Ketobacter alkanivorans: one gene and its partner. The protein of the gene in region 1 interacts with the protein of each later gene in a pairwise test. Links are inferred from orthologs where the notes say so. Each region holds a gene or a part of one and is shown in the gene's direction. Other genes may lie near its edges. The genes, in order: gyrA and gyrB.

The links.
Region 2: the proteins of gyrA (region 1) and gyrB interact in binary tests that used the Escherichia coli proteins (3 or more experiments, as listed by UniProt). The link is inferred for Ketobacter alkanivorans from one-to-one orthologs.

Annotation. Positions count from the first base shown.
Region 1 is NZ_CP022684.1:905,280-908,851, reverse strand. Bases 321-3,565 are described here. They hold gyrA (DNA gyrase subunit A), read left to right. Parts: upstream 321-689; coding sequence 690-3,365; downstream 3,366-3,565. Other genes in these bases: serC (3-phosphoserine/phosphohydroxythreonine transaminase), read left to right, coding at 3,371-3,565; mtnA (S-methyl-5-thioribose-1-phosphate isomerase), read left to right, coding at 321-471. Also shown: more of mtnA, read left to right, coding at 1-320; more of serC, read left to right, coding at 3,566-3,572. UniProt on the Escherichia coli protein: A type II topoisomerase that negatively supercoils closed circular double-stranded (ds) DNA in an ATP-dependent manner to maintain chromosomes in an underwound state.
Region 2 is NZ_CP022684.1:2,741,569-2,744,994, reverse strand. What follows is about bases 215-3,313. They hold gyrB (DNA topoisomerase (ATP-hydrolyzing) subunit B), read left to right. Parts: upstream 215-600; coding sequence 601-3,027; downstream 3,028-3,313. Other genes in these bases: recF (DNA replication/repair protein RecF), read left to right, coding at 215-565. Outside these bases: more of recF, read left to right, coding at 1-214; Kalk_RS11795 (lysophospholipid acyltransferase family protein), read right to left, coding at 3,388-3,426. UniProt on the Escherichia coli protein: DNA gyrase negatively supercoils closed circular double-stranded DNA in an ATP-dependent manner to maintain chromosomes in an underwound state.

The DNA of each region.
Region 1 (3,572 bases):
TGGCAGGGTGCCCGCCTAACTGCCTGGGAGCTCACAAAAGACGCCATCCCCACTACTCTGATGGCAGATTCCGTTGCCGCCAGCCTGATGCAGCAGGGCAGTATCAGCTGGGTCATCGTGGGTGCTGATCGTATTACCGCCAATGGCGACGTGGCCAATAAAATCGGCACATACAGCCTGGCGGTGCTGGCCAAGCATCACGGCGTGCGCTTCATGGTGGCGGCCCCTACCACCACGTTTGATATGGAGCTGTCCAACGGACGGGATATCCCCATAGAGGAGCGGGGGCCAGAGGAGGTGGTGGCAGTGAAAGGCCATCGCCTGGCACCTGAAAATGTGGATGTGTACAACCCGGTTTTTGATGTAACCCCGGCCGAGCTGATAGACGCCATAGTGACCGAGCAGGGTGTCGTGGAACGGCCTTCGCTGGCCGGTATTGCCCAGTTGATGGAAAAGCCAGCTTTACACTGAGTGATAGGGGGGGGGCAAAAGCGCAATATTTCTATAAAAAACCGCCTTTTGCCCTTAGCTCACTGTGGCCGCATTGTGCTATGATTTGGAGCTTTAAAATCGGCCTTGCCAGCCGTCAGGGGCAATGACAAAAACGACGAAAGACCAACCCCGGTTACTGTGCAGCTTGGGCCCCGAATGAGTCCGCTCACAGCCGTCAACAGCAGATCAGGAACCCGATGTCAGAACTAGCCAAAGAAATCCTACCGGTCAACATCGAAGACGAGCTAAAACAATCCTACCTGGATTACGCCATGAGCGTAATCGTGGGGCGAGCTTTGCCAGATGTGCGCGATGGACTGAAACCCGTACACCGCCGCGTATTGTACGCCATGCACGAGCTGGGTAACGTCTACAACAAACCCTACAAGAAATCTGCCCGTGTGGTGGGTGACGTAATCGGTAAATATCACCCGCACGGTGATTCCGCGGTATACGACACCATCGTCCGTATGGCGCAGCCTTTTTCGCTGCGCTACATGCTGGTGGATGGGCAGGGTAACTTCGGTTCCATCGATGGCGATAACGCGGCAGCCATGCGATACACCGAAGTGCGCATGTCCAAGATCGCCCATGATCTACTGGCAGATCTCGAAAAAGAAACCGTCGATTTTGTGCCCAACTACGACGGCAACGAGCAGATGCCATCGGTGCTGCCTACTCGAGTCCCCAATCTGCTGATCAACGGTTCATCCGGTATTGCGGTAGGCATGGCCACCAACATCCCTCCCCACAACCTGGGAGAGGTGATCGACGGCACCCTGGCCTGCATCGACAACCCCGATATTGATATCGATGGCCTGATGGAATACATCCAGGGTCCTGACCTGCCTACCTACGGCATCATTAACGGTCGTTCCGGCATCATCGAAGCCTATCGTACCGGTCGTGGCCGCATGTATATGCGCGCCCGCGCCCATATCGAGACCGAAAAGAACGGCAAAGAAACCATCATCATCACCGAGATCCCCTATCAGGTGAACAAAGCCCGCCTGATCGAGAAGATCGCCGAGCTGGTGAAAGAAAAACGCATTGAAGGCATCAGCGAGATCCGCGACGAGTCCGATAAAGACGGCATTCGTGTGGTTATCGAGGTGCGCCGTGGCGACAACGGCGAAGTGCTGCTCAACAACCTCTACTCGCAGACTCAGCTGGAAACCGTGTTTGGCATCAACATGGTGGCCCTGATGGACGGTCAGCCACGACTGATGAACCTGAAAGGCATCGTCGAGGCCTTTATCCGTCATCGTCGTGAGGTAGTCACCCGCCGTACCGTATTCGATCTGCGCAAAGCCCGCGAGCGCGGTCACGTGTTGGAAGGCCTGGCTGTGGCCCTGGCCAATATCGACCCCGTAATTGAGCTGATCAGATCGTCCCCCGGCCGTGCAGAAGCTGAGGAGCGTTTGATGGGGCAGGGCTGGAAGCCCGGTAACGTGCTGGACATGCTGGAACGTGCCGGTGGCCCGGAAGCCTGTCGCCCCGACAATATTGATGACAAATTTGGTTTGCGTGATGATGGCCTGTATTACCTGTCAGAAGTGCAAGCCAAAGAAATTCTCGACATGCGCCTGCATCGCCTGACAGGTCTGGAGACCGACAAGCTGCTCAAGGAATATCAGGAAAAACTGGACCTGATCAGCGAGCTGATGGCGATCCTTGCAGACCCCGAACTGTTGATGAAAGTGATTCGTGACGAGCTGGTTGAAATCCGCCAGCAGTACGCCGATGAGCGCCGTACCGAGATCGTTGCTTCGCGCATGGATCTCACCAACGAAGATCTGATCCCTGAAGAAAACGTAGTGGTCACTCTGTCCCACGGTGGTTACGCCAAAACCCAGCCAATCGGCAACTATCAGGCCCAGCGCCGCGGTGGTAAGGGTAAGGCGGCAGCGTCGGTTAAAGATGAAGATTACGTGGAGCACCTTCTGGTCACCAGCACTCACGACACCATTCTTTGCTTCAGTAATCAGGGCAAGGTTTATTGGATGAAGGTGTATCAGATCCCGCAGGCTGGTCGCCAGTCCCGTGGTCGTCCCATCGTGAACCTGCTACCGCTATCGGAAGAAGAAAAAATCACAGCGATTCTACCGCTGCGAGAGTACGAGTCCGGCAAGTTCGTTTTCATGGCCACCAGTAATGGTACCGTCAAGAAAGTGGAGCTGGAGGCATTCTCCCGTCCTCGCAGTTCCGGTTTGATCGCTATTGAATTGGACGACGGCAACCGTCTGGTGGGTGTTGATATCACCGATGGCGAACAGGACATCATGCTGTTCACCTCCGAAGGTAAAGCTGTTCGTTTCAAAGAAGAAAATGTGCGGGCCATGGGGCGTACTGCCCGTGGTGTACGCGGTGTGAACCTGCCTGAGGGTGTGGATCTGATCTCCCTGATCGTGCCGCAGCCCGGACATCAAGTACTGACCGCCAGTGTAAACGGCTATGGCAAGCGTACCGCGGTAGAAGACTTCCCCACCAAAGGTCGCGGCGGAAAAGGCATCATCGCCATGCGCTGCAGCGATCGTAACGGCGCCCTCGTTGGTGCTGTACAGGTTTCCGAAACAGATGAAATTATGCTGATTTCGGATCAGGGCACGCTGGTACGCACGCGGATTTCCGAAGTGTCAGTACAAGGTCGAGACACCCAGGGTGTGATGTTGATCCGTCTGGCCAAAGATGAAAGTCTGGTGGGTGTAGAGCGTATTGCGGAGCTTGAAGTCGACGAGCTTGATGATGAGGCTCTGGACGGTGAAGCTCTGGACGGTGAAGTGGCCGAAGCTTCCGACGCTGCTTCTGATGCGCCGGCGGACACTGATGTCGGCGCTTCCGACGTAAGCGATTCTGATCCAGAGGATGAATAAACGCCATGACGCGCGCCTATAATTTTTGTGCAGGTCCCGCAGCGCTTCCAGAGGCGGTGTTACAAAAGGCCCAGGCTGAAATGCTCGATTATCAGGGCAAAGGTCTGTCGGTGATGGAGATGAGCCATCGTTCGGATGAAGTGGTGGCAATCGCTGAAAAAGCGGAACGTGATTTGCGGGATCTTCTGAGCATTCCTGATCAGTATA
Region 2 (3,426 bases), 1.8 Mb from region 1 along the record:
TTATTGGAATGCTGTGCTGGAGCGCTACGGTGAGAGGCTTGATACTGAGCGTATGCAGTACGTTGATGCGTTGATTGTTTATACCCAGCGCATATTCAAGCATTACTTTGGCAGCGATGTGGATATTCAATTCAGATACCGCGCTGGCTGGAACCGGCACGAATATCCCAAATTTGCTGATTGCCTCAATTCCAAGGTCGAAAGTGAGATAGAGCGTAGGAGCTGCGTATACGGCCCTCACAGGGCGGAGCTGGATATACTGTGGGGAGGTACATTAGCTAAAGATATATGCTCCAGAGGACAGAAAAAACTGGTATTATATGGTGTCCGGCTGGCTCAGATATCCCTCATGCTGGATCGCACAGGTGTATCCCCGGTATTGTTGCTGGATGATTTACCTGCCGAAATGGATAAAAAGAATATAGAGAACGTGACCCAATTTTTAACTGAGTTTCCGTGCCAAACATTTATCACTGCCATTAATGAGCAGTCTATCGACGATACCCTCCTAGCTGGGTTGATGGACCATACAATGTTTCACGTGGAACATGGAACTCTACGCTAAACACCCCGATACAGAACCCGGAGCAAACGACACTTATGTCTGATGATTCAAATAAAACCTACGATTCCTCCAATATCAAGGTACTCAAAGGGCTAGACGCAGTACGTAAGCGCCCAGGCATGTACATAGGTGATACGGATGATGGCACAGGTCTGCACCACATGGTGTTTGAGGTGGTGGATAACTCAATAGACGAGGCGCTCGCTGGCCATTGCTCTGAAGTGAGAGTTGTCATCCATCCAGATGAATCAATATCAGTATCCGACAATGGCCGTGGTATCCCGGTGGATATCCACCCCGAGGAAGGCAGATCCGCCGCAGAAGTCATCATGACGGTGCTGCACGCCGGTGGTAAGTTCGATGATAACTCCTATAAAGTATCAGGCGGCCTGCATGGTGTGGGGGTTTCAGTTGTAAACGCGCTATCCACCAAGTTAAAAATCACCATTCGCCGTGAAGGCAAGGTATGGGAACAAAACTATACCCATGGCGTGCCAGACGCGCCGTTAGCGGCTGTGGGGGATTCCGACAAAACCGGTACAGAACTGCACTTCTGGCCATCGGAAGAGACCTTTACCAACATTAAGTTTTCCCACGATATATTAGCCAAACGCCTGCGTGAACTGTCATTCCTGAACTCTGGTGTACGCATCGTATTAAAAGATGAACGCAGTGGTGAGGAAAACGTATTCCAATACGAAGGCGGACTGAGTGCCTTCGTGTCGTACCTGAATCAGAATAAGACACCGCTTAACCAGGTATTCTATTTTGATGGCCACAGAGAAGACGAAGGCATATCCGTTGAAGTGGCGCTGCAGTGGAATGACTCCTATCAAGAGAACATCTACTGCTACACCAATAACATCCCCCAGCGTGACGGTGGCGCCCACTTGGCGGGGTTTAGAGCGGCGTTGACCCGTTGCTTGAACACCTATATCGAAAAAGAAGGCCTACAGAAGAAGCACAAAGTAAGTACCAGTGGCGATGATGCCCGTGAAGGCCTGACAGCCATTGTGTCGGTGAAAGTGCCAGACCCGAAGTTCTCATCACAGACCAAAGACAAGCTGGTGTCATCTGAGGTTAAGGGCGTTGTTGAGCAGCATATGATGGAAAAACTGCAGGAATACCTGTTGGAAAATCCAAACGATGCGAAGAATATCTGTAATAAGATCATTGATGCAGCAAGAGCCCGAGACGCCGCCCGCCGCGCTCGTGAGATGACCCGCCGTAAAGGGGTTCTGGATATCGCAGGCTTGCCAGGAAAACTGGCCGATTGCCAGGAGAAGGATCCAGCATTGTCCGAACTCTACCTGGTGGAGGGTGATTCTGCGGGGGGATCGGCAAAGCAAGGTCGCAACCGTAAGACTCAGGCAATACTGCCGCTGAAGGGTAAGATCCTCAACGTTGAAAAGGCACGATTTGATAAAATGTTGTCATCGGCTGAAGTAGGAACCCTGATCACTGCAATGGGTTGTGGCATCGGCAAAGATGAATACAACCCAGACAAATCCAGATATCACTCCATCATTATAATGACGGATGCGGACGTGGATGGCTCGCACATCCGAACACTGCTACTGACATTCTTTTTCAGGCAGATGCCAGAGCTGATTGAGCGTGGCTATATCTATATCGCCCAACCGCCCTTGTACAAAATCAAAAAAGGTAAACAAGAACAATACCTTAAGGACGATCTGGCGTTGGAAAGCTATCTTACGCAAGCCGCGCTGGATGGATCATCACTGCATGTAAATGCCGAGGCGCCAGGCATCAGTGGATCAGCATTGGAAAGCTTGGTGCAGGAATATCGCAGCACTCACAAACGCATCGATCGCCTGTCCAGGGTCTACCCTGCGTTCGTGCTGCAACAACTGGTATATGTTCCCAGGTTGCAAGAACAGGATCTGACGGACGCCAGTAAGGTCGAAAGCTGGTGTGCTGAGCTTCATGCACATTTAGTTGCGACAACACCGGCTACCGAACGCTATGAAGTAACGCTCTATGAAGATACCGAGCGTCATATATTCCTACCCAGAATTCTACAGGTGTATCACGGCGTTCCGACAGAGCATATATTGTCCCGTGAATTTGTGGTTTCCGATGACTACAACTCAATCGCTACGTTGGGTGAGAAAATGGCGACCTTGATAGAAGAAGGTGCGTTCATTAAGAGAGGCGAGCGCAATTACCCTGTGGATAGCTTTGATCAGGCACTGGAATGGCTGATGACTGAGTCGAAAAAAGGTCACACCATACAACGCTACAAAGGGCTAGGTGAAATGAATCCAAGCCAGCTGTGGGAAACCACAATGGATCCTGAAACTCGCAGAATGCTTCAGGTTACGATTCATGATGCCATAGCGGCGGATCAGATATTTACCACCCTGATGGGCGATCACGTAGAGCCAAGGCGCGACTTTATCGAGACCAATGCGCTGAACGTGTCCAACCTGGACGTGTAGTTCACATAAGCAGCAACAACGCTAAAAAAGGCCGCTTACAGCGGCCTTTTTTTATGCTGAATAAATGTGCAATAAAGAAACGAGCTTGTGGATAACTTTGTGGAATAAATCAGTGGGCGTGAAGCTGAAAAGGGTAAGCAGTAAACTGTAAGTAAGCGCTAACTACAATAATTAATATGAATACAAAATGTTCAGTTCGATTTTATTGATACTAATCAATAGCTTATGTTAAACCGTTAAAAGACTGTAAAGTAATATGATGGAATAAGTAGTTATCCACTGAGACGAAGATCTTCCCATCCTCACAATCAAAATCTGTGGATAACTGTGTTACCTACTGAAACAGAGGTAACAAGAATGTTACCCATTCGCCCCAAAATTAAGCATTTCCTTCTGTTC